DNA from 2 places in the Acinetobacter sp. SAAs474 genome. Region 2 is predicted to be linked to the other one. Evidence: riboswitches for the same ligand, from Rfam matches in the RefSeq annotation. Region 2 holds a riboswitch; the other holds the start of a gene.
What was found. Region 2 has a riboswitch for manganese ahead of QSG86_RS15900 (sodium:calcium antiporter). Riboswitches for the same ligand answer to the same signal wherever they lie in the genome.
Positions count from the first base shown of each region.

Region 1: linked by a shared signal. The riboswitch ahead of QSG86_RS05185 (TMEM165/GDT1 family protein) and the one ahead of QSG86_RS15900 (sodium:calcium antiporter) in region 2 are both predicted to bind manganese.

Region 1 covers NZ_CP127915.1:892,556-901,991, forward strand. The annotation lists gene aceE (pyruvate dehydrogenase (acetyl-transferring), homodimeric type) at 1-1,301, shown strand, start outside; gene QSG86_RS05180 (2-oxo acid dehydrogenase subunit E2) at 1,304-3,262, shown strand; yybP-ykoY riboswitch at 3,369-3,507, shown strand; gene QSG86_RS05185 (TMEM165/GDT1 family protein) at 3,580-4,158, shown strand; gene QSG86_RS05190 (YkgJ family cysteine cluster protein) at 4,532-4,897, shown strand; gene QSG86_RS05195 (omptin family outer membrane protease) at 5,457-6,407, shown strand; gene guaB (IMP dehydrogenase) at 6,748-8,214, shown strand; gene glmM (phosphoglucosamine mutase) at 8,344-9,436, shown strand, end outside.
Region 2 covers NZ_CP127915.1:3,174,678-3,184,113, reverse strand. The annotation lists gene QSG86_RS15935 (sulfite exporter TauE/SafE family protein) at 1-722, shown strand, start outside; gene QSG86_RS15930 (rhodanese-like domain-containing protein) at 837-1,235, shown strand; gene QSG86_RS15925 (carboxymuconolactone decarboxylase family protein) at 1,285-1,623, shown strand; gene QSG86_RS15920 (class I SAM-dependent methyltransferase) at 1,644-2,132, shown strand; gene QSG86_RS15915 (transposase) at 2,255-3,334, shown strand; gene QSG86_RS15910 (DedA family protein) at 4,502-5,083, shown strand; gene gltS (sodium/glutamate symporter) at 5,163-6,386, opposite strand; gene QSG86_RS15900 (sodium:calcium antiporter) at 7,079-8,089, opposite strand; yybP-ykoY riboswitch at 8,179-8,280, opposite strand; gene QSG86_RS15895 (serine/threonine protein kinase) at 8,352-9,155, opposite strand; gene QSG86_RS15890 (phosphatase PAP2 family protein) at 9,379-9,436, opposite strand, start outside.

The sequences.
Region 1 (9,436 bases), 1.0 Mb from region 2:
CTTTAGCTATTCCAGATCTTTCAATTTTTGATGCAGTATTAAAAGGTTCGAATGGTAAAGAACAATCAACCACTATGGTGATGGTCCGTTTGATTTCAGCCTTGCTGAAAGATAAAGCCATTAAAGATCGTGTTGTACCGATTGTTCCAGATGAAGCACGTACCTTTGGTTTAGAAGGTATGTTCCGTCAATTGGGTATTTATGCCGCACATGGTCAAAAATATACACCTGAAGATCAAGAGCAATTGATGCATTACCGTGAAGCTAAAGACGGTCATATGCTACAAGAAGGGATTAATGAAGCTGGTGCGATGAGTGCATGGGCAGCGTTGGCGACCAGTTATTCAACCAATAACTTGCCAATGATTCCAATGTATATGTATTACTCCATGTTTGGTTTCCAGCGTATTGGTGATATTGCATGGGCAGCAGGTGATGCTCAAGCACAAGGTTTCTTGTTGGGTGCGACTGCTGGACGTACCACCTTAAATGGTGAAGGTTTACAGCATCAAGATGGTCATTCACATATTTTGGCCAATACCATTCCAAATTGTGTGTCTTATGATCCATGTTTTGGTTATGAATTGGCGGTGATTGTGCATGATGGTTTACAGCGTATGTATGTCAATCAAGAGCGCGTATTTTACTATTTAACCGTCATGAACGAAAATTATGAACATCCTGCTATTCCTGATGGTGCTGAAGAAGGAATTAAGCGTGGTATGTATTTACTACAAAAAGATGATAAAGCCACTGTACAGCTATTGGGTTCAGGCGTCATTCTTCGCGAAGTGATTAAAGCTGCCCAGATTTTACGTGATGAATATCAAATTCATGCCAATGTTTATAGTGTCACCAGCTTTAATGAATTGGCACGAGATGGTATGGCATGTGAAGAATATAACCGCTTGCATCCAATGACTGAATTGCCAAAAGAAGCATGGGTATCGAAACAGCTGCGTGATACACATGGTATTGTCGTTTCTGCGACAGATCATGTGCGTGCGTATAGTGAACAAATTCGTGCTTACTTACCGGATAACCGTCCATTTGTTGCTTTAGGTACTGATGGCTATGGTCGCTCAGATACACGCGCAAAATTACGCAGTTATTTTGGGGTTGATGCAGCACATATTGTGGTGGCGACATTGAAAAAATTGGCTGATGAAGGCGAAGTTGATGCACGTTTAGTGAAAGATGCGATTTCAACTTTTGAATTGGATACAGATCGCCCAGTTGCATGGTTACCACAACAACACCCTGAGTTACATGCAGTTGCTGACTATAAAGAGGAGAACTAATCATGCAAATTACGACTCCTGATATTGGTGTAGAGAAAGCAACGGTTGCTGAAATTCTGGTTAAAATCGGTGATCATATTGCGGTTGATGATAGTATTGTTTTACTGGAATCTGATAAAGCGTCAGTTGAAGTGCCTAGTACGGCTGAAGGTACAGTAAAAAATATTTTGATTCAGCAAGGCGATGAAGTGAGTGAAGGTGCGGTCTTGATTGAATTAGATAGCACTGAACAGCCTGCGACAGCAGTAGCTGCTGATCCAGTTACCACAACACCACCAGCCCCAACTACAGCTAGCCATGCTGACGCGACAGCATCTGTCGATAAGCAAACGACAACGGCTACGCTTGTTGAAGTGCAAGTACCTGATATTGGTGTAGAAAAAGCAACTGTGGGCGATATTTTGGTTCAGGTTGGTGAGCAAGTAGATGTTGACCAAAGTTTGATTGTGGTGGAATCAGATAAAGCAACAGTTGAGGTACCGAGTACTGTAGCTGGTGTAGTTGAACATATTGCAGTGCAATCAGGTGATGTCGTCAAAGAAGGCGTTGTAATCCTGAGTGTAAAAAGTCAAAGTGCTGCAGCGACAAGTGCTACTCAGGAAAAAGTAGCAGTTGCATCAGCTGTAACACCCGTTGCTGCTACCACTACAGCTCCTGTTGCAGCCGCTGGCCGTATTGAAATTGCTGTCCCTGATTTAGGGGTTGAGCAGGCAACGCTGAGTGAAATTCTGGTTCAGGTTGGTGATCGTGTTGAAAAAGATCAAAGTCTGGTTGTGGTTGAGTCTGATAAAGCCACTGTAGAAGTACCGAGTACTGCTGCAGGTGTGATTACAGCTATTCATGTTACAGTTGGTCAGCGTGTCAAAGAAGGTACTGCTTTGGTTGTACTTGAAACTGCAGCAGCACAATCATCTGAGGTGGTTACTCCTGTAGATGCTGTGAGTGCGTCTTTACCTCAAGCAGCAACACCAGAGATAAGATCAGAACAGCGTGAAACTGCTGTAGTGACTAGCAATGCAGATAAATTAACCCCAGCACAAAATCTGGAAAATGCGAAAGTATATGCAGGGCCTGCTGTACGTAAACTTGCACGTGAATTAGGTGTTGTATTGTCGGAAGTGAAAGCTTCTGGCCCACATGCTCGCTTGATGAAAGAAGATTTATTTGCCTATGTTAAGTCACGTTTAGGTCGTGCCAATACTGCAATTGCTGCACCAACAGCAGCTGTGGTGAGTGGTTTACCAAAATTACCAGACTTTAGTGCATTTGGTGGAGTAGAAGAGAAGGTCTTAACACGTTTACAACAAGTGTCGATTCCACAACTTTCACTCAATAATTATATTCCGCAAGTCACACAGTTTGATTTGGCTGATATCACTGAACTTGAAGCATGGCGTAATGATCTAAAAGCCAACTTTAAAAAAGATGGTATTAGCTTGACGATTATGGCTTTTATTATTAAAGCAGTCGCGCATTTATTGAAAGAAGAGCGTGAATTTGCAGGTCATTTATCTGATGATGGTAAAGCTGTTTTATTACGTCATGAAATTCATATGGGTATTGCGGTTGCAACACCAGATGGTTTAACGGTACCTGTACTGCGTCATCCAGATCAAAAGTCAATTAAGCAAATTGCAATTGAGTTGGGAACGTTGGGACAAAAGGCACGTGATAAAAAGCTTTCACCTAAAGATTTGCAAGGTGCAAACTTTACGATTTCAAGCCTTGGTGCAATTGGTGGTACAGCATTTACCCCATTGGTGAATTGGCCTCAAGTGGCAATTTTAGGTATTTCTCCAGCAAGCATGCAACCGGTTTGGAATGGTCAGGAATTTGAGCCTAAGCTCATGTTACCATTGTCTTTATCTTATGATCACCGTGTGATTAATGGTGCAGATGCTGCGCGTTTTACTCATAAGTTGACTCAGCTATTACAAGATATACGTCATTTATTAATTTAATTGTCACGGCCATCTTGAATCACATTGAATTGTGTTTTTAGCGCTTGAAAACCCTGCTTTGGCAGGGTTTTCTAGTTGTGAAGTAGCATCATATTCTATACAATACAATAACTTCATTGGGGAGTAGCCGCTGTTCATCATGAACAGGTAATGATCAACATATTTGCTTTAAAACAAGCATGGTCATTATAGCAAAGAACCATAGATACTTTTTTAAGTTTTCTTTTGTTGGCAAGACCTTTGATTGACCACTCTGCATTTGGCTAGCAGGAGCGGTGAATCATAGGTATTTTATTGCTAGCCAGAGAAATATCCTCATGCTAGATGCTTTCTTTATTTCTTTAGTGATCGTTGCACTTTCTGAAATTGGCGATAAAACACAATTATTGGCGTTGTTACTGGCGGCTAAATTCCGTAAACCTATTCCTATTTTATTGGCCATTTTTGCCGCTACGGTGATTAACCATGGTGTTTCTGCAATTTTAGGACAGTGGATTACCACGGTCCTTAGTCCTGTCGTATTATTGTGGATTGTCTCGCTGGGTTTTATTGCCATGGCCATCTGGATGCTTATTCCAGACCAGTTGGATGATCAAGATGATCATATTAATAAATGGCAAAAATATGGTGTATTTGGAACCACATTCATTCTATTTTTTCTAGCAGAAATAGGTGATAAGACACAAATTGCAACAGTCGCATTGGCCGCTCGATTTGACAGTATTACTTGGGTTACTTTGGGAACAACGCTGGGGATTATTTTGGTCAATCTTCCAGCCGTATTTATTGGCAATAAACTAGCCGAAAAACTTCCGATTGCGCTTATTCATAAAATTGGTGCGGCGATCTTTTTAATTATGGGTGTGGCTGCCTTGGTGCAACATTATTTTTTCTAATTTAATCTTAATCAGAATGAATCATAAAATTTTTTACTAATTAGTGCGCCATGATATGGTGATAGCAATGCTATGACCATATTGAATATCTGGTTTTATCACAGTGTAATGATCAGTTAAAATGACGGGATAGATGATATAGATATCGTTATCTAAAAACATTGATATTAAAACCATGATTATTGCTGAATATTGTAAAGTATTAGTCGCTGAATCTATTGATTACATTTTATTTTTTAGAATTTTACTGTGCTTATAAATTCAGTATTCAGTTATACAATCGTCTAAAAAATTAAAAAAATATTGAGTTTAAAGATGATATTTTTTAGAATTTTTCGAAAATTAATCGTCAGATAACGAGAAGTTAATAAAAATGTTGTCTCAATTACCTACCTCAGATGCTTGTTTAAATTGTGGTGCTTGTTGCGCTTTTTTTAGAGTTTCATTTTACTGGGCAGAGGGTTTAAATATACCTGAACATTATACGGAGCCTGTTAATTCACTATATTCATGTATGGTGGGTACCAATCAAAAAAATCCAAGATGTTCTGCACTGTCGGGTATTGTTGGTCAGGCTGTTTCTTGTGATATTTATACACAGCGTAGTTCTTCATGTCAGGAAGTACGGGCAGGTGATCAACAATGTAATAAAGCACGTCGTGCATATCAAATGATTCCACTGATCTCAATAGATGTTATACCACCTAGTAATGATGAAGATTATGAGCGTGTAGGTTAACAAAGTCGCTCATATTGTATATTCTAAAGGATAACGATTGACTCAATTATTGATTGCTTTTTAAGAATCGCTGTTCTTTTTTTTTAGATTTCGTATTCTTTTCTTGATGGAATCATCGCATGTAGTTATTGATTTGAAATAATTTTTTTAGAGTATTTTGTATCATAAGCGCTATTGCTATAGATAAAATTTATCTGCTTATCTGCTTATCTGCTTATCTGCTTATCTGCTTATCTGCTTATCTGCTTATCTGCTTATCTGCTTGAATTTGATCAACTCAATCGCCAATTGCTAAGGGATGTGAATCAAGTGTTTGAGTTTAGAATCCAAAAAATGGTTTAATTTCTGATATTCCATAAAATTGATATTGAGATGGTTTTTAGCTTCACACAATACAAGGTTGATAATTCAACTAAGCATTTTTTTTAATTATTTTGATATATAATGCGGCGCGTGATACGGAGTATTATGGTTAATAATTTTAGTCTTTATACTCCCGATAATAATAAAAAGTTGACTTAATCCATACCTCTAAACTTATAGATTTTAATAAAACCCTATGAATAAATATATATTACTTTTTATTTTAAGCCCGAATTTGGCTTATGCAACAGCTGATATTGCATCAGGTCATTTAACGACTCAAAAAATTTCTGTGGCATTATCTTCAGGTTTAATGTTGAATGGTGGTAAAGCCAAAGAGTTTGTTTATATAGATGATATTAAACGTTCACAACTCAACTGGGACATTAAAAATGCGCCAATCATTAAAGCGGACTTATCTTGGCAACCTTTCTCTTGGTTAAGCTTAAATGCCAATGCTTGGACCACCGTGACCCAAAGTTCTTCTTTAGTGATGTCGGATTTTGATTATACGGATCAAACTGATGCTAAATTGATGACAGATTGGTCATATCATCCAGATACTAAGATGAAATATGCCAATCAAGTTGATCTGAATGCACAGCTGTTTGCCTTGTCTGATACTCAGTATAAAGCGGGTTTTGTCGTTGGCTACCAACAAAATAAATTTAATTGGAATTCTAAAGGTGGAATATATCGTTATAGCTTGACTGATCATGATGGCAATTATATTCCTGGTACAGCACAAATGTTCAGTGGTGAATTTGATAAAAAAAATGATAAAGGTATTGATTATAAACAGATCTATCGAATGCCTTATATCGGTCTTAATGCACAATATGACAATCAAAAAATTTCACTAGGAGCAACTGTTAAATATAGTGCATGGGTCACGGCAAAAGATGTAGATCATCATTATGCCCGAGAGACTGTTTTTTATAGTCAAGTCAAAAATATGGATTATTATGGTGTCAATTTAAATGCGGGCTATTATATCCGTCCAGATACCCAGTTATTTACTGCATTTGAGTGGAATAAATATCGCGAAAAAATGGGTAAAACCCATCAAACAGACAATATTCAGGGACAAGGATCTTTATCCAGTCAATTTCAGAATTTGAGTTTAGGAATTAAATATTATTTTTAAGTGATGATTGCTGCCGAAATAGTGTGTAGAGAAGGATTTTGCGCTATTTTGGCAGTTATTATGCAATCGGTATTCTCAGTAAATATGCTGAATATCCAATTGATTTAGACTTTAAGTTTTCTTGATTAAGTTAAATTCTGACGCTTGTTATCCTGCGTAGCCACCAAATGTTATGATTATTTTTTATGAAAATTGATTGCTGAATCAGTAATATCATCGTGCGGTTACATTTTACCTTATCGTATCTGATTTAAAATAAATCGGAATATTTACAGATTAAAATGAAATTTTAGTCTAAATTTGTTTATAATAGTGCACGGAAATTACCAGTGAGACTGTTATGTTGACCATCGTTCAAGAAGCCCTAACCTTCGATGATGTCTTATTACTCCCTGCCTACTCAACTGTCCTCCCAAAAGATGTCTCTTTAAAGACACGTTTTACTCGTGGCATACATTTAAACATTCCTCTTGTTTCAGCAGCAATGGATACCGTGACTGAATCACGTATGGCGATTGCGATGGCGCAAAATGGTGGTATTGGTATTTTGCATAAAAATATGGATATTGCTGCACAGGCTGCTGAAGTACGTCGTGTGAAAAAATTTGAAGCAGGTATGGTCAAAGATCCAATTACGGTGACACCAGAAACGACTGTGCGTGAATTAATTGCTTTGACACAAGCCAATAATATCAGTGGTGTTCCTGTTGTTAAAGACGGTCAAGTGGTTGGTATTGTGACAGGACGTGATACACGTTTTGAGACCAATCTAGAGCAACCTGTCAGTAATATTATGACAGGTCAGGATCGTTTGGTGACTGTGCGTGAAAATGAATCTAAAGAACATATTCAAGCATTATTACAAAAACATCGTATTGAAAAAGTATTGGTGGTGAATGACCATAACGAGCTAAAAGGCTTGATTACGGTAACTGATTTTCGTAAAGCCGAATCTTATCCAAACAGTTGTAAAGATGATTTAGGCCGTTTACGTGTGGGTGCAGCTGTTGGTACTGGTTTAGAAACACCAAGTCGTGTAGAAGCATTGGTGGAAGCAGGTGTGGATGCGATTGTGGTGGATACGGCTCACGGCCATTCTGCTGGTGTGATTGAACGTGTGCGTTGGGTCAAAGCAAATTATCCTCAAATTCAAGTGATTGGCGGTAATATTGCAACAGGTGATGCTGCACTTGCTCTATTAGATGCGGGTGCTGATGCGGTTAAAGTCGGTATTGGCCCTGGTTCAATTTGTACCACACGAATTGTTGCAGGGATTGGTATGCCACAAATCTCGGCAATTGATAGCGTTGCCAATGCGCTTAAAGAACAAATTCCGTTGATTGCTGATGGTGGAATTCGTTTTTCTGGTGATATGGCCAAAGCGATTGGTGCTGGTGCAAGTACCATTATGGTCGGTTCATTATTAGCAGGGACTGAAGAAGCGCCTGGTGAAGTTGAATTTTTCCAAGGACGTTATTATAAAGCATATCGTGGTATGGGATCATTGGGTGCGATGGCTGGTGCTACTGGTTCAGCAGATCGTTATTTCCAAGATTCGAAAGCAGGTGCAGAAAAACTGGTTCCTGAAGGAATTGAAGGCCGTGTACCTTATAAAGGCCCAATGGGTAATATTGTCCATCAAATGATGGGTGGTTTACGCTCTTCAATGGGTTATACCGGATCTGCTGTGATTGAAGATTTACGTCAAAATGCTCAATTTGTGAAAATTACCTCAGCAGGTATGTCTGAATCTCATGTTCATGATGTGACGATTACCAAAGAAGCACCAAATTATCGTGTAGGTTAATTGTTCATTTATCTCATAAAGCCGTCACTTGATGACGGCTTTATTATTTCTACGATGAGCAAGTTATTATAATGTTATAATATAGTTATTAAGGGAAAGATACCGATAGAATTTAAAAGAGAGCACAACATGAGTTATTTTGGTACCGATGGAATTCGTGGTAAATTTGGCGAACTCCCTATCACACCTGAATTCGCGCTTAAATTGGGATTTGCAGCGGGTAAGGTATTAAAAAACTACAGTACAAAAACTAAACCGATTGTTGTTTTGGGTAAAGATACACGACTTTCTGGTTATATTTTAGAGGCCGCATTACAAGCTGGATTAAATGCAGCAGGTGTGTATGTACATTTATTAGGGCCATTGCCTACACCTGCAATTGCGCATTTAACACGTGCATTACATGCCAGTTTGGGGATTGTGATTTCAGCTTCGCATAACCCATATCAAGATAATGGAATCAAGTTTTTTTCTGGTGAAGGTAAAAAATTACCAGATGATGTCCAAGATGCGATTAATCGAGAATTGGAACAAGAGATTAAAATTGAAGATACGGCAAATTTGGGTAAAAGTGTTCGTGTAAAAGACGCCAACGGTCGTTATATTGAATTTTGTAAATCAACTTTCCCTTATCATTTTGATTTATCAAATTTAAAAATTGTCGTCGACTGTGCTAATGGTGCAGCATATAACGTTGGTCCTGCGGTATTTCGTGAGTTAGGTGCCAAAGTCATCGCATTATACAATGAACCTGATGGTTTAAATATTAATAAAAATTGTGGTTCTACTCATCCAGAAAATTTACAAAAAGCGGTCATTAAGCATCAGGCAGATTTAGGGATTGCTTTTGATGGTGATGCTGATCGTGTGATTATGGTAGATAAGTATGGTCAACAAGTTACAGGTGATCATATTTTATATATTTTAGCGACCCAAGCCGCTCATAAACCAGATGGCATTGTGGGAACTTTAATGAGTAATATGGCATTAGAGTTAGCACTGGAAAAAGCCAATGTTGCATTTTTACGTGCAAATGTAGGTGATCGTTATGTATTACAAGGTTTACAACAGAAAGGTTGGTTATTGGGTGGAGAGCCTTCTGGCCATATTTTGACTTTAGATAAAAGTACGACAGGAGATGCCATTATTGCATCTTTACAAGTGCTTACAGTCATGATTGAACAAAATAAAGCGTTACATGAATTACTTGAAGGCTTTCAAT
Region 2 (9,436 bases):
GCGGAGGCATTTTAGCTGTGCCTGCATTAATTGCCAGCCAAGGATGGAATGTTACACAAGCCGCTCCTGTGGGTTTACTTGCCATTACTTTATCTGCATTGATTGGCAGTGTTGAAGGTTTATTGAAAAAGATCGTTCGTTATCGTGCAGCACTTTGGATTGCCTTGATGAGTATTCCAGCTGCTCATTATGGTGTGCAATGGGCCAATATTATATCGCCGACTTGGCTAACAGTGACATTCAGTTTAATTATGTTATGGGTCGCATATCGAATATTTTTTAAGCAAGATCAAATAAAAGGTCATGCACTCTGTCAAGTCAATCATCAGACAGGACGTTTGATTTGGAATATTAACACAACAGTTTTGTTGGCCATTATTGGTTTAATTGCAGGGTTATTAACAGGTTTATTGGGTGTTGGTGGTGGCTTTGTCATTGTGCCTGCATTACGTAAGGTTACTAATCTAGACATGAAAAGTATTGTGGCAACCTCATTAATGATCATTTTTCTGATTGGCATGATCAGTATTGTGATGCATCTGCTGGATGGGTTTGATTATCCACAATCGATTACAGTCAGTTTTGTGATGGCTTGCATTGGTGGTATGTTGTTTGGTCGTATTTTGATCAATAAAATTAATATGCTCTGGGTACAAAAAATTTTTGCCACCACGGTGATTGCTGTCGCATTTTATTTAATTGCTTCAGTCATTATGAGTTAAAGGATGCAGAGCAGTGACATTACAGCTTACAACAAACAACTTTAAAAAACTTTTCACGTTATATGTTGTGATTTATAACAGATGAAATAACAGTTAAAAAAGATGAGTATATAGATGAAAACAGCAGAACAACTGATACAACAGGCAAAAAGTCAAATTAATGAAATCGGTGTTGATGAATTTTTTGCTGTGATTAAAGAAACGCAACCTATTTTAATTGATGTTCGTGAACCTGACGAATTTCAAGCAGGTGCCATTGCTGGTGCCGTTAATTTTCCGCGTGGCGTGTTAGAAATGAAAATCTGCCAACATCCGATTGCTGCTGCATATGTAGAACCTATAGCGGCATTAACGTTTCTTAAAGACCAACCCATTTATCTAATTTGTGGTACGAGTGGGCGTTCTGCGTTGGCAGCAGAAACTTTACAACGTATGGGCTTTACTCAGGTTAAGTCGATACAGGGAGGATATGAGGCATGGCAACAACACGGCTATCCAATTCAGACCCATTGATTTAAATGGCAACATTAACGATAAATACCATGATTGAGGATGAAACAAAATGAAATATCAACAGCTGACACAAAATATTTCGGGTCAATTAAGAACTTTAACTCAGGATAAGCCTGATTTAATGAAGAGTTTTAATCAATTATCTCAAGCCGCAATGCATGATGGGGTCGTGAGTGCTAAAACTAAAGAATTAATTGCTTTAGCCATTGGTGTTGCCAATCGTTGTGATGGTTGTATTGGTTTTCATGTTAGAACCTTAGTTAAAATGGGGGTCAGCCTAGCAGAATTGGAAGAGATTTTAGGTGTTGCTGTATATATGGGCGGAGGTCCTTCATTGATGTATGCAGCCAATGCCTTAGAAGCATTTAAAGAATTTTCTACTCAGTAATTTCTTCGGGATTGGAATCAATGCGTCAAGATTGGGATAGGTTATACCGTCAAACTCAAGATTTGTATGGCACAGCAGCGAATCAGTTTATTCAGGAAATTGCACAAACCATTCCTATCCAAGGCAATACACTGGCGATTGCTGAAGGTGAAGGGCGCAATATTTTATATTTGGCACAACAGGCTCGCCAGCATAATACTGAATTTTCAGCAGAAGTCTGGGATTATGCTGAAGTTGCTTTACAATCTTTGGCCGCAAAAGCACAAGCAATTGATCTTAAGTTAACATTACGTCAGGTTGATTTAACAGAAGTGATATGGCCCAATCAAGCTTATCAAAATGTAATTTGTGTTTTCGGCCATTTTGATCAGCATACCCAACAACAAGTACTACAGGGTATTCGGCAATCCCTACAATCGGGTGGATGGTTTATTGGTGAGCTGTATTCTATGGAACAAATCAAATATGCGACAGGCGGCCCGCGTAATATTGAATATTTATCACATTGAGCGTAAAACCTCGTCTTTTAAGACGGAGATATAAGCGAGTGGCGTTAAGCCATACGACACCTTATGACGCATAGCCTCGACTTACAACGCTGTGCGTATTTTCTTTGTACTATAATTAAGCTATGAAAACTCTTAAAATACGCATAAAAGACAAACACGTTAAGGCGCTTAATCAATTAGCGTTAGAGGTTAATTTTGTCTGGAATTATGTAAATGATTTGAGTTTTAAGCATTTAAAAAGAAAAGGTGAGTTTCTTTCTGCATACGATATTGCTAAGTACACAAAAGGTACATCAAAAGAATGCAATCTTCATAGTCAAACAGTGCAAGCTGTTACAGAAGAATTAGTTATACGCCGTAAACAATTTAAAAAAGCTAAATTAAATTGGCGTGTTAGTAATAAAAAATCGGCTAGACGTTCTTTAGGATGGATACCTTTTAAAAAGTCCGCTATTCGATATGCCGATGGTTTTGTTCAATATGGTAAAACTCAATTCAAACTATGGGATAGCTACGGATTAAGTAAGTACACAGTTAAAACCGGATCGTTTGTAGAAGATAGCCGTGGGCGTTGGTACGTGTGCCTTGTTGTTGACTCACCTAAACAAGATAAACCAAGTGCAACTGCAACTAAATCAATTGGTATTGATCTAGGCTTAAAGGATGTTGCTACATGCTCGGACGGTACGATAATTAGTAATCCTAAATATTATCGTCAATATGAGCAAAAACTAGGGATTGCACAACGGGCAAAGAATAAACGCCGTGTACGTGCGATACATGCAAAGATTAAAAACAGCCGTCAAGATTACTTGCATAAGGCAAGCACTAAGCTTGTTAAAGAAAATGCAATGATTGTTGTTGGTAATTTGAGTGCTAAAAAACTTGTAAAAACTAAAATGGCTAAATCTGTTTTAGATACAGGGTTTTCAGCATTTAAAACAATGCTCAAGTATAAATGCGAGAACGCGGGAGTATTGTTTGAAGAAGTAAACGAAAGTTTCACAACCCAGATTTGTTCGTGCTGTCAGAAAATATCTAGCAATAGTCCGAAAGGTAGGGCGGATCTTGGAATAAGAGTATGGAAATGTGAATGCGGTAGTATAAATCAACGTGATTTAAACTCCGCAAAAAACATACTTCTTACGAAACAGTGTTTCTCAGGACATGAGCGTCTAGCTGTAGGAATCTCCGTCCTTTAGGTCGGAGAGGATGTCAAGTGGGTGAACAAGTACGTTACGAGGGAAAATTACATTCTGGTCAGTGTCATGTGATTCAGTTCGCTATTCAAGTATTAAAATAATCATTGTTGATATCTGTTGAATATTTGAGGCGATTGATGAAGGATTAATTATGGAGTTTTAGAGCCTATCTTTAAGATTTTCTTGATAGATCGCCTACTTAATATTGATTGATATCATGGTGATGATATGAAATTTTTAGATGTCTTTAATCATCATAAAGATCATAATATTTTTCAAATTTTGTATAAGGTAGATGATGTTAATTTTAGAAGATTTCAACTGCTTAACTTCAGTGAATAGCTCTCTATTGCGACCATACAAAATGGTACTCAAACTGAAGAAATTGAAGCAAACGCTGACTTAGTTGCCTGTGCACCAATTGGTAAAGGTCCTCAGGGCACAGATCGTCGTAACCCAATGTGGTCTCCATAATTTAAAAGGTCATTTTGGATAGATTTTTAACTATAGTATTAAATCTTTATTAAAATGAAATTAAAAATGGGAGTTGTGATTGATCTGCTCTCATTCTTTATTTTTGCTTATATTACTATCATTGAATGCTAGGTATTCGTTATTTTTAAATAGCCATCTTTGCTTTTTTTATGAATAATTCATAGCCTATTTATAGTTCGAAAAGACGCTAGATAACACACATTAAAGTAAATAATGTTTGTCTTTTTTATCTTTGATTCTGGCGAGATGGCCTGTATTTATTTTCAGCATAGATCATACTGGAGATCTAATCAGATTAGGTAGATAATTTTATGCTGATATTTAATATAAAGAATAAATAGAACATATTTTTCAGTATCTCTTTTGCGAACAATATCTACTTTAAAACAATATCTGTTAAGATCAAAATGAAATCAAGGTGATGATTTTTAATTGCTATTACTGATCTACAATAACTCAACTTGAAAAACTGATTTTTTTTACTGCAATATAATCACAGCGAATATCTTGCATTTAATGTGCTGTAATATGTTAAATTGTTTTATTGAGTTGAGTATAAATTCAGCCTGAGTGATGTGCATTTGCATTGATATAAGATGGATGACTAAATAACCAATGGATGAAAGTCGAACGACTTCAATACTGAGTAAATGGTGATAAGAAGAGATTCTCATGATTGATTGGGCAAATTTATTACAAAATTATGGTTATTATGCAATCATTGTGGGTACATTTTTTGAAGGCGAAACAATTTTATTACTGGGCGCATATGCAGTTCAACAAAATATTTTTAATTTTTGGTTTTTAATTTTTGCAGCCACATTAGGTGGTTTTATTGGCGATCAGTTTTATTATCAAATTGGTGCTAAATTTGGCTATGATTTTATTCACCGTCGCCCTAAACTGGCCAAAAGATTTCATCAAGCCAGCCAGTGGATTGAGGCCTATCCTACACTCAGTATTTTATTTATGCGTTTTGCGTGGGGACTGAGAACGGTAATCCCGATTAGTTTTGGTATTAAAAAATATTCATTATGGCATTATGTCAGTATTAATATTGTCGCTTCTTTTCTATGGGCTTTTATTGTAGTCAGTGTGGGTTTACAAGTTGCACATTGGTTACATCAATTTTGGGACAAGCTGTTACATCATGATGAAAAGTTAATGCTTGTTACAGCTGCAGTCATCATATGTTTAGCCATTATTGGTATTGTTTATAGCTATATTTGTCGTGGTAAAACTAAAGAAAAGTAATCGACAGCTTGAACAGAAGCCATGCTTCGCTGAAGAAATCATGTGATATTATTCGATGATTACCGTAAGACCTTGCTATTTAACCCATTAATGCAATTGTTATTTGAATGATTAATGCATTGACAATATCGACAAAGAACGCACCCGTTAAAGGAATAATCAAAAAGGCTTTATGTGATGGACCATAACTATTGGTCACTGCTTGAATGTTGGCAATCGCTGTTGGTGTTGCACCAAGACTTACTCCACATTGTCCAGCGCACAGTACCGCGGCATCATAACTTTTCCCCATCACACGAAAAGTGACAAAATATAAATACAGCACCAACACCAAAACTTGTGCGATTAAGATAATTGCCAAAGGTCCTGCCAAACCGCCAAGTAGCCATAGTTGTAAAGACATCAGTGCCATGGCTAAAAAAAATGACAATGAGGCATTACCAAAAACATCAATACAACGATCAAAAATTTCAACTTTAAATAGATGCTCTAATGTATTACGTAATACAACTCCAAAAGCCAATGCCCAGACAAAAGTAGGTAATTCAAACCATTGGTCTTTTGCTGTGTCAGTCATAAAATAGGCAAAACTAATACAAATTGAAAACATGCCTAATGTTTTAACGGCATCATCTGCAGTAATTAAACGTGTTTTTTCTGGGTATTCAAATGGTGCCGTTTCGGCAATAGGCGGGACTTCATGACGATCATCTGATGTTACGATGATTTCAGCCAGTTGAAAACGACGAATCAAGAACTTCGCGATAGGACCTCCCATCATTCCGCCAATCACTAAACCAAATGTTGCACTTGCCATCCCAAGGACAATCGCACCTTGGATACCGTGCTGTTGTTCAAAGACAGATCCCCAAGCACCAGCAGTACCATGACCGCCTGTGAGTGTGACTGATCCGGTAATTAAGCCAATCAATGGATCTAAACCTAAAGCTGTTGCTAAACTGATACCCACCACGTTTTGGATGATAATGTAGATAAATACACAGGCTAAAAATAGCAGAAGCGCTTTTCCTCCTTCTTTCAGTTTAGCTAAGCTAGCGCTAAGGCCAATTGAAGTAAAGAAGATCAGCATAAAAATTTGTTGAACTGTATGATCAAAATTTATGGTGATATTAAAGTTTTTAAATAAAATATAGGTGATGATTGCCGCAATAAGACCACCAGCAACAGGCTCCGGAATATTATATTTTTTTAAAATAGGGATGCTGTTGACACAGGCATAGCCAACCAAAAGAACCAGTACAGCAATCACGATAGTCAGAAATGGATCAAGTTGATAGTTCATATATAATTCATCAATTTTTTATATAAATTATTGCTTCTGTCAGACGTATTTTTAGTACTTCATTATCCGTCATAACATGACCATGGATTGTAGAATCTTATTCGCATGATAAGCGTCTTATTGAGCTATTCTAGCTTAGATTACATTGATTAAAGCAAATTTTGATCATGAAAAATGATAATGATTGACTGCTGATTAAGTGGCGAATTAAATTTAATATTACAGTAATGATTATCATGATGATGAGTGTGGATACATTAATTATAATGAGATGGTTTTATGACTTTAATTCACTCGAATTCTGCTAAAAAAAATGCGGGTAACGATCTTAAAACTGATGTTTCATTACGAGAATAAAAAAGCTCTTTAACTTGATTGGATCACACTAAAAATTAATCATAAAATTAGATTTATATTGTGATTTTAAAGAATAATTCTTATTCATTATTTGAGTTAATAAGTAAGATAATAGACATAAAAATGATATAAAAACATGATGATATTGATGCTAAAAAGTTTACATCTGCTTTTTAAGTATCCTGATGTGATCAATCATGAATACAATGAAAAGATGCGTCATGATTCATGAAAGATGTATATAAAAAGTCGATTTTACATACATCTTTATGTTTAAGCATGTTCTAAAATAATGGAGTAATACAGTTTGAATAGCCTACTTTCATGATGACGATTTAGATGTGAAAATAACCCATTAATAGCGCAATAAATATGAAATAAAAACCACTGCTAAAAATCAGTAGACGGCTATCCACTTTTTGCGATTGAAATACAATCAGTAAATAGACAATCGCCAAGGCGGTGATAATACCTGAAGTTAAAAGTACACCATCAAATAACCATGGGGTAAAGAAAATGCCTAAAGCACTTGGTAAGGTTGCTTGAATCATCATTGCACCTGAAATATTGGCCAATGCTAAGCGTTCTTTACCTTGGCGTACCCAAATGAGTGCATTCATAATTTCAGGTAATTCCGTGGCAACTGGACTGAGCAATAAAGCAACCAGATGAGGTGGAATAGCCAATAAAATACTGAGATTTTCTAGTTGTGCAATAAAGAGATGTGTTGCGCCTGCAATACAAATCAATGAAATTATAACTTGCAAGATAATCATCCATTGACTGGGCTGATTACTATGAGGTTGTAATTTGAGAGGCTCTAATTGTTCCTCTTGATCATGATCCTCATCACGGCTATTTTGGATTTCACGCCAAACATAAACTGCGTAAGCAACCAGAAATAGAATACCCAACCAAGGTTTAAAGCTAAAAGCAATTAAACCTAAACCGACTTTAACAATAAATATCGCCAGAAAACTAAGCTGATCTTTTGCGAGAGCTTGACTATTGGCCTGAATAATAAAGTGATGATGGCCTTGTTTTCGGCGATGGAAAAAATGTGCACCTCCGACAATCGCATAAGCCAGCGTTGCCAGTACCAAAGGCCCTCCCATTGCAGCGCCGACACCTAAGTCTTTGCTTTCAGGTGTATTACCTATAACAACAGCGGTAAAAGTAACGGCACATTCAGGTAACGCAGTACCAAAGGCCGCCAGTACAGAACCGACAGCCGTGCGTCCCAAATTAAGGCGTTGTCCTAGCCATTCAATACTATTAACGAAGTATTCACAAGAGAGGTAAATAACAATGGCAGAGATCAAAAATAATAAAAGAGATAAAAGCATAATCTGATACGCATACCAAGCAAGTATTTCCAATGACGCACAGCAATACTTGCTTGGTAAAAAGCATGCTATGGTCAATGGTCTTGCTGAGCGATCTGAATATTCGCTGAACATGCCATGAGTAAGAACTCAAGTATGTTGACATGTTCTTCCTGATTAAACAGGAATAGCTACTCCCCAAAGTGAGGCTATATATTAACATGGGCTGTATGACTTAGATATCAAGTTTATGTAACTTTTCATTAGAAAAATTAAACTAATTTTAATTTTTAACCCTGTTATTTTTCTGATTGATTAATTGAAGTAACAAAAGTCCTTTACGTAAGCGACGGCCATCTCCTCCTAATTTTTCAAGTTTTAATTTTAAAATCCATTGTAATTTTCGCCCAACCCGACAAATATCATGATAAATTGCTTTATTTTTTGATATATTTTCGATGAGTAATGTGCTGGCAGATTGAATTTCATCTTCATTAAAATGACAGGCAGTTGAAAACATAAAAAACAACCAATCACGTGTTTGACAATCCTGTAAACTGAGTCGCTGTTTGGGATCTGTTTCAAAGTCAATATAGGTAAATTGATGTTGATTATCCACTAAAATATTACGAGCAAAGGCTTCACTTAAATAGCAGTCTAAGTCATGAATATGTTGTATAGCGCAAATAGCATCAGCATATAAAGATAAACGTGAAGCTGAAGGTTGTGATTTTTTGAGTGCGTATTCTAATTGTTCGATCTGTTGTCCTGCTTGAGCTGCATCTTTAAGTAACACGGCACTATCGTTATACGCTAAAATTTCTGGTACCTGAATGCCAAGCCGATGTAATTGTTGAATACGTTTAACTTCACAATCAATTGCCTGTTTTCCACCATAATTAGGTACAGGGGCAAACATATTTAAACCCAAGCACTTAGAAATCCAATGGAGAGGTAAATAAATCCATGTTGCGTGACGAGGAGATGCTTTTTTTAACCAAACTTTTTGATTCTGTAGTTCATAAGATTGAATAGAACTTTGCTGCTCAAGACTCATTTGTTCTATAAAATTAGAATATTGCGACATAATATAGATTTTAGGCTAAAAAATTAGTTCTATCTTAATCTACTCTGCGATGAAATGTTATCATAATAGCTATTGGCTTGATCAAAGCTGATGAATAGGGGTTGATTCATCAGGTATTAGCACTCAGTTTTGATGTGGATGGTCATCTTTGTTTGCGATCACAGTATCATATTAGCAGAGTCTTATCTAATGTTGATAATGATAAGATCAAATTTTTCATTACTTATTTGACTGCTATTTGTAAATGGTGACGTCTTAGATAAAATGACTGAGTTATATAA